2 regions of the Neobacillus sp. YIM B06451 genome follow, and region 1 is predicted to be linked to the other one. Evidence: riboswitches for the same ligand, from Rfam matches in the RefSeq annotation. Region 1 holds a riboswitch; the other holds the start of a gene.
The links. Region 1 has a riboswitch for cyclic di-GMP ahead of RB160_RS02885 (response regulator). Riboswitches for the same ligand answer to the same signal wherever they lie in the genome.
Positions count from the first base shown of each region.

Region 1 (4,178 bases):
GCAACAAGCCAATGGACCAAAAGAGAAATGCAGCTGCCAGATGATATCTCAATCCTCATCACTTCTTTCCGGAAAGAATGTTGTTTTTCTGCCGTAACAAAGTTGGGAAGATAAAATTGCTCTGCAAGAAACCTGGAATGGTTGGGACAAAAACAGCCGCCTTCATACTCATCAGGCAGCCGCATCAGTTGTAGAAAATATTTCCTTTTTTGTTCTTCCCATAATCATACACCATTTTGCCCTTTAAGTAAATTTAAAATACTGAAAATTAAAATAATTGTAAAGGGATTTTTATGAAATTGTCTGGAGAGAGTTTCTTTTACCGAGTCGCCAATCTGGGCCGAACTTTAAATCTTTAAATTGAAGCTTAAAACAAAAGAATGGATTTATGGTGGAAAACAAAGATAAAATAAGAGTATCACATGTTTATTGACACAGTAGGAGAGAGAAATGCGAAAAGCAAATCGGTTTGGGGCTGCATTGGTAATCGCGGCAGTCCTTTTTCTTGTATGGAAGGCATTGGGCTACCCGGGCAACAATAACGGAAGAAATGTCCCGATGCCCACAGACCTTCATCCAGTGGTGAGGGAAAAAGCGGAGGAACTCGTTTCGATAGCGGCGAAAAAAGGCATTACAATCCAGCTGATTGAGGGGTTCAGGACAGTTGAGGAGCAGAATCGACTTTATGCAATAGGGCGTTCCGATGGAGGCCAAATCGTCACCTATGCGCGCGGTGGAGAATCATACCATAATTATGGCCTTGCTGTCGATTTTGCTTTAACTGGCAAGGATGGATCGCTCATTTGGGATACAGACCATGATATGAATGGAAATGGCCGGCGGGATTGGGAGGAAGTTGGATTGATGGCGAAAGGAATGGGATTCGAATGGGGTGGAGATTGGGAACGGTTCAAGGACTACCCACATTTGCAAATGACCTTCGGGCTCTCAATCAGTGAACTGCAGAGGGGAAAAAGGCCTCGGGAACGGGCAGTGGCTGATACGAATGAACAAAGTGGATGAAAAAACGGCAGTGCGGAATGCATTACTGCCGTTTTTCTTATGTTCCTTTCAGGTTCGAAACTGGTGTTCCAAGAGCATCAAGGGCGGTTAGCAACCCTTCAAATCCCGGTTTGAGAATGAAGCCGCTTGCTCCCATTTCCCTTGATTGCCGTTCAAGGCATTCATCCGTAAAGGTCGACATCATAAAGACCCTTGCTTCCGGATTGATACGGATAATTTCCTGAAGCGTTTCAAAGCCATTCAACTGGGGTAATAAAAATTCGAGCATGACAACATCGGGAAATCCGGTCCTGTATTTCAGGACGGCCTGTTTTCCATTGTCTGCTTCAGCCATGACCCTATAATCAGTTTTGTAAAGCTTTTTTTTAAGTACGCTCCGAATAAAGATGGATCGGTCTGCTACGAGTATTGATTTCATTGCCAAGAACCCCTTCGCCATTTTAAAAGGCAAATCAGGAAAGGTTTTGGGATTATAAGCGTACTGCAGCCCGGCTGCCATGACAATTTCTTGTTTTAGGCCCGTGGCTTTGCGTCTTTTACTTTCGTAAAATTTGCCCTTTCCCAAATAGTAGCATTCCTTACTAGTAATAACACGGGACTATAGTCCTATTTTAAAAGAATGGGAGAACAAACATTCCCCTGAGAATGAATAAAACCTTAATTCATTGGGGTTTGAAGATATGCAAATTAGTTTGGAGGTAGTTGGGAAAATCAAATTTTCGGGGATTATGGCGAATGCCGCCATTCAGCTTTCCCAAATTTCGTTGGGATGGGCTACAGCTGGTCATTTATTTTAAAAAAGCCGCCTGGAATTGTCCTGGCGGCTCGAACTTTTATCCTATCTCGTCTTGTCTATCATGTTATTAAACTCACTCGCAAGCCGGGCTTTGGCTTCGCCGTATTTTTCTTTAACCTCGCCTTTGCCTTTGTCAAAATTGCCTTCAGCCTCAAGCGATTCATTGCCCGTTGCCTTTCCAGCAGTCCTTTTGGCTTCACCTTTCAGTTGGTCCCATGCACCTTTTGTTTCATCTCTGTTCATAATTGAACCCTCCTTGTTGTTCTGCCTCTGTTCTTTTTTTACCCTTAAAAGGAGGCGTTAAAACAAGATAAGTGAAGAGTGAAGGGGTGAGGGCAGCTTTTTAGGAGGCGAAATGGTTCGCTTTCCCTTTGATGGTTGCCTGCAGCCAGTTCTTTCCTTCCACAAGGCGGGAAACGAGCATTCCGCATACTGTGTTGCCAGTAGAGTTAAGCAAGGTTGCCGGCGCATCGATAATCGTTGAAATGACGGCGACGATCGGCAATACCTCAGGCGGAAATCCGAATACGCTTATAATCAGCATTTCGCCAATAAAGCCGCCGCCCGGAATCGCGCCCATGACCGCGCCAACCAGGAACGAAACGGCTAGGATGCTTGCGATGCTTGAAAGGCTTGTCACATCCTTGCCGAAAAGGCCGAAAAGGAAAACGATTTTCAATACGCCGCCGAACACGGAGCCATCCTTATGTGTATTTGCTCCAAGCGGGATGATTGTTTCGGCGATATCCTTTGGAACGCCCATCTTTTTTACCGCGTCGAGGTTAACCGGTATGCAGGCCGCGCTTGAGCATGTTGCGATTGCCGTAACAGAAGGGGCAATGACATTTTTCCAAAAAATCTTCACTCCGGCCGAACCACCGGCAATAAAAGCGTACAGCGTGAAGAAACCGAAATAGTACAGGACGGAAAGGCCGAGATACAACAAGAATGTTCGCAAATAGCCTTCCAAAATCTGAGGGCCAAGTTCGCCGATGACCGTGGCAAAATAGGCACCCAGGCCGATGGGGGCATAATACATGACGATTTTGACAATTTTCATCATGACTTCAGAGCCCGAAGCGAGGAAGGAGGCGACAGGTTTGCCTTTTTCGCCCGCCATCGCAGTCGCCAGGCCAAAAAGGACCGCGAAAACAATCAGTTGAAGCATGTTGCTCCTGGAGAACAGATTTGCGAAATCCGGGACGGTAACGGTGGCGACAAGCTGAGCCGCAAGCGAAGGCTTCTCAGCCTGCTCAGGCGCATCGACTTTTTCCATCATTTCCTTTACCGAAGATATATCGGTGTTCTCTAGAGGGTTTACAATCGTGGTCCCGATAAAGGCAACGACAGCCGAAATTGCCGCCGTGATAAAAAAGACGAGGAAAATACTCCCCATGATTTTTCCAAGGCGCTTCATGCCGCTCATATTGGCGATGGCCGATGCAATGCTGAAAAAGACAAGCGGGACGATAATCGTAAACATTAAATTCAAAAATAAGTCCCCAAGCGGTTTAACAACCGCTGCGTCCGTCCCGAAGATCAGCCCGGCGGCGCCGCCGATAATGATGGCAGCCAGGAGAATAATCGATGTTTTATAGCTTTTTAGGATAGAACCCATACTTTTAAACCTTCCTTTAATAAAATCTTTATGTTGCTGGTTGTGTCTGTTGGGGGCAAGGCAAAATAAAAAGTTTCATGGCCGGGCGCCATCAACTGCCTAAGAAGGCAGGCACCATTAAAGGACCATATCCGATTGGACGTATTCAAACAGCAGCGCGCCAGTATGGCCGAGCGACAGCCTGTGGGTACGCTCGAATGCGTGTGAGGAATCGATGCCAGGGCCGATGAGTCCGTGGACGATGTCATGGCCAGAGCGGATAGCCGCCGATGCATCGGATCCATAGTAAGGATAGATGTCGAGTTTGTATGGGATGCCGTGTTCTTCCGCCAGGTTTACAAGATTTTTGCGGAGACCGTAATGGTACGGGCCGCTGGCATCCTTTACACAAATGGAAACGGTGTATTCATCGGTGGATTGCCCATCACCCATCGCGCCCATGTCGACCGCAAGATATTCGACTGTTTCAGGGGTAATGTTCGAGTTTCCTCCATACCCGATCTCTTCGTTATTTGAAAAGAGGAAATGGGTTGTATACGGCAGCTCGATGTTGTCCGTTTTAATCCTTTTTATTAGCTCCATCAAAATGGCGACGCTCGCCTTGTCATCAAGGTGGCGGGACTTGATATAGCCTGACGATGTTACTTCGACCCTCGGATCGAACGATACAAAATCCCCGACTTCAATCCCAAGAGCTCTTACTTCCCCGGCGCTATGTACTTTTTCATCAATACGGATTTC
Region 1 is NZ_JAVFKJ010000001.1:602,081-606,258, forward strand. Features, by position in the region: gene RB160_RS02875 (hypothetical protein) at 1-52, opposite strand, end outside; gene RB160_RS02880 (M15 family metallopeptidase) at 451-1,023, shown strand; gene RB160_RS02885 (response regulator) at 1,061-1,441, opposite strand; cyclic di-GMP riboswitch class I at 1,503-1,589, opposite strand; gene RB160_RS02890 (CsbD family protein) at 1,862-2,062, opposite strand; gene RB160_RS02895 (dicarboxylate/amino acid:cation symporter) at 2,163-3,437, opposite strand; gene RB160_RS02900 (M42 family metallopeptidase) at 3,555-4,178, opposite strand, start outside.

Region 2 (4,178 bases), on a different contig from region 1:
AAGGTAGGGACAGTACATTCATTAAGCGCAGAAAAGTTAGCGGGCGGTTCACAAGGGAAAATCAAAAAGTAGCCTAGTGCACCGAAGGGAACGCACGTAAGGAACAAACAGCAAATTGACTTAAAGAGGGGATTCACAGTTGGAGCAAAGGACAGCAGCTGAAGCGGTGGCACTGGAATTTTATAACGATCGGCATCGCGCTTATTTTGAAAGGTATTTATTGCCTGAGGAGCAGCAGAAGTTCACGGCGATGCCTTTGGAGGCGTTAAAAGCATGCGAGGAGGAGAGCGGCAGGCATCCTGTCGTGATTATGTACAACGGTGAGCCTGCCGGGTTTTTCGTCCTGCATGAAGGAGAAGGGATTGCCAAGTTTACGGAGAATAAGGAAGACATCCTGCTGAGGGCCTATTCGATTAACAGCAGCTATCAGGGCCTCGGGATCGCTACACTGTCTCTTCGGCAGCTTGGCGGATTTGTTAAACAGAATTTTCCTGATAAAACGGAAATAATCCTTGCGGTGAACCACGCCAACGTCGCCGCGCAACACGTTTATCGGAAGTCCGGTTTCGTCGACCGGGGCAGAAGGATTATGGGCAGGATTGGGGAACAGTATGCTTTCCATCTTGAGCTTGATTAATAGAGCATTATTTTGAAAAGATAGAATACTACAGTACGTTAAATCGTTAATAACAGTAGTCCTTTTATGCTCGGGTTTTTGAAAACATTAAAAAAGCACCACCCTTTTGGATGGTGCCTCTGAGGCGGCGGGTTATTTCCCGCCTTTTTGTTTTGCATTTTCTTTTTCGGATTTCTCTTCTTTCGCTTCTTTTTCAGGCTTTTGCTGTTGGCCTTTATCAGAGCCGCCGGGTGCTTCGTCTTTTGTTTTTTCCTCTTTAGCTTGTTCAGAGGTTTCTTTCCCTTTTTGGCCTGAATCAGCTGGCTTTTTTGATTCCTCAGCCGCTTTTTCTTTTTGTGCAGGTTCGTTTGCCTTTTTATTCAGCGCATCTGTTTCTGTGGCGGTTTGCGAAGGGGGCTGCGCCTTTACGTTTTCTTTTTCATTTTTGGCAGACGCGCTTTCCTTCTTCACTGTTCCGGATGCCTTGCCAGTCCCGCTGTCCTTTTTAACAGTATCAGGAGTCTGTTTTGCCGGCTTTTCTTTTTTCGCGACTGAAGAAGTGACTACAGCTATTTCTTTTTTGGACAAAGCAGAAGCTGCTGTCAGCGTCTCAGTGGTTTCGTTATCGGCCGTTTCGGCTACTTTATCAGAAGCTGCATCGTTGGATGTTTCTTCACCGGAGGTACCCTGGCCGCTTCCAGTTTGTTCTTCATTTGCAGGAGCCGGAGTACCGCCGTTATCCTCAGCTTGTTCCCCATCCGTGGTTTCTCCGGATTCTGCAGGTGTTTCACTTTCCTGCCCGTCATCCTCTTTCTCTTCGTCCCTCGCGGCAAATCGTTCTTTTTTGGCAGTCAAGACTGAGAGTTTCTTTTCAAGCTTTTTTACCTGTTTGGAATTTTCATTTTCTCCTGCTTCCGCAAGTGAATTTTCCAGGTATGCAATTTTTTTATCAAGGACGATAGATTTGATTTGGTTCATCGTAACACCAAGGTCGGCCATGACTTCATCGATGTCCTGTTCTGCCAGCAAAGCTGTTAACTCTTCAATCGTTTTGCCGCTTAGTTCTGAAAGAGAGATTATTTTTGTGATTTCCCCATAGCCGAATTCCTTTGTGCGGAGCTCCTTGACTGTTTCCGTATCGAAGCCTTTGACAACGTTCGCGACCAAATAAGCATCGTCAATAACCTTTGCTGCCTCTTCCAGCTCTTCTTCTTCAAGCTGGCCTTCAACTACCTCGTCAAGTTCAGCCGTTTCTTCGAGTTTGTTTGTTAATTCCTCTTTCAATTCATCCGAAGCATCTTCATCGGCGATAACCTCAGAAACTGTTTCTTTGGCCGATTCCAAGAGTTTGACATAATCCGCGACCGCGCCACTTACAAATTCCGTCTTTTCGCTAGTAGTCATCAAAGCTGCTTCCGCCAGGCGTTCCTTTGCAAATTCCATCAACAGGCTAGCTTCCTTTTCCGAATCAAACGTAAAAAATAGCCTCAGGTCCTCAAAAAGCTGGTCGAAGCTATAAAGGAACTGGTCAGGGGTCGTTCCCGCCGTGCCTTCAAGCTCTGCGCTTGCACTGGCGGTTGTCCCAAACGCAAGGGTTGCCGCCAATGCGGCGGTAAATACAAATTTCTTCATCTCTTTCTCTCCCATGATTTTATTACAATTAAAACCGAAGGGAGATTAAGAAGTTTATCCGAACCTTCTTAGCTCTTCGGCAGCTGGCTGGCATGACCGTTGTTAGTCGAAGCCCCTATAGCTTTGCGGCGCCGGGTTTCCCCAGGTGTGCCCTTTCGGAGTTTAATTGCAATTTTAGTATAAAATAATTTTCCAATTATAAAAATAGCAAAATTTTTGTTTTCTATTTTTCAGAACCTTTAGACAGCTGAAAGGGTCTTTTGGTATACTTTTCGTGTAACGAAGTAATTCCATTTTTACCGAAATAAACCATGGCTCCGAGTGTAAACAGAAGGCAATGTTTCTAAAAAACTATGTTCTATTGCCGGGGGGAAAAGGGTTTGTCACTATTAAATTATCCATTTGCATCACGCCGGATGGCGGCGATTGCGAGAAACGGAATGGTTGCCACATCGCAGCCGCTTGCGGCCCAGGCCGGGCTGCGCATTCTTCAGCAGGGAGGGAATGCGATTGATGCGGCGATTGCTACAGCTGCCTGCCTGACTGTCGTTGAGCCGACGTCAAACGGGATTGGCGGGGATGCGTTCGCGCTCGTCTGGACACAGAACAAGCTATTCGGCTTGAATGGGAGCGGGCCGTCGCCTGCAAGCATTTCAATCGACAAAGTCAAACAGCTTGGGCATGAAAAAATGCCTTTGGCCGGATGGGTTCCTGTTACCGTTCCAGGGGTACCGTCTTCGTGGGCGATGCTGTCCGAACGATTTGGGAGGCTGCCTCTAACAGAGGTTCTCCGTCCCGCCATCGAGTATGCCGAAAATGGTTTCCCATTGTCGCCAATCACCGCGAAGTACTGGGCGAGGGCACACAAAATTTTTCAAACTAGGCTGAATGGGCCGGAATTTGATGAGTGGTTCAAGTTGTTTACGCCAGACGGCAGGGCGCCGGAGCCAGGGGAGATGTGGAAGTCGCCCGACCATGCCAGCACACTGCGGGAGATTGCGGAGACAAAGGCGGAAAGCTTCTACCGCGGCGGTCTCGCTGAGAAGATTGCTGCTGCTTCAAAAGCAGCCGGTGGTTTCCTTGACGAATCGGATCTAGCGGCCTACCAGGCGGAATGGGTCGAACCAATTTCCGTCAATTACAAGGGGTATGACGTTTGGGAAATCCCCCCGAATGGGCAGGGTCTGATTGCCCTGATGGCGTTGAATATTTTAAAAGAATACAATTTTACGCACCGGGAAAGCCCGGATGCCATCCATATCCAGCTTGAAGCGATGAAGCAGGCGTTCGCGGATGGAAAAGCCTATATTTCCGACCCACGCACGATGAGGGCGAAAGTGGATGACTTTTTATCGGAAGAATACGCGAAAAATGCCCGTGCGAATATTCAGGGAACAGCACAGGTGCCTGAGCCAGGCAGCCTTCCAAAAGGAGGCACTGTCTATCTCGCAACAGCCGATGGGGAAGGGAACATGGTTTCTTTTATCCAGAGCAATTATATGGGCTTTGGCTCGGGGATTGTGGTGCCTGGAACCGGGATTGCCATGCAGAACCGCGGCGTCGATTTTTCGCTTGATCCAAATCATGAGAACTGCCTGCAGCCGGGCAAGAAGAGTTACAATACGATTATTCCGGGCTTTCTGACGAAGGACGGGGAAGCGATTGGCCCGTTTGGCGTGATGGGGGGCTTCATGCAGCCGCAAGGGCATGTACAGGTCGTTATGAATATGGTCGATTTCGGCCTGAACCCGCAGGCTGCCCTGGATGCACCGCGTTGGCAATGGATCGAGGGGCTTCGGGTCGATGTAGAGCATGAGTTTCCGAATTATGTTATCCAACAGCTTGCCGCCAAAGGGCATGCAGTTTCGGTGGCCTATGATTCAGGAGGCTTCGGGCGCGGGCAAATTATCGTCCGGGACCCGCAGACAGG
Region 2 is NZ_JAVFKJ010000005.1:153,020-157,197, reverse strand. Features, by position in the region: gene RB160_RS11780 (GNAT family N-acetyltransferase) at 140-637, shown strand; gene RB160_RS11775 (DUF5667 domain-containing protein) at 770-2,248, opposite strand; cyclic di-GMP riboswitch class I at 2,324-2,410, opposite strand; gene RB160_RS11770 (gamma-glutamyltransferase family protein) at 2,629-4,178, shown strand, end outside.
Region 2: another riboswitch for cyclic di-GMP. It lies ahead of RB160_RS11775 (DUF5667 domain-containing protein); the one in region 1 lies ahead of RB160_RS02885 (response regulator).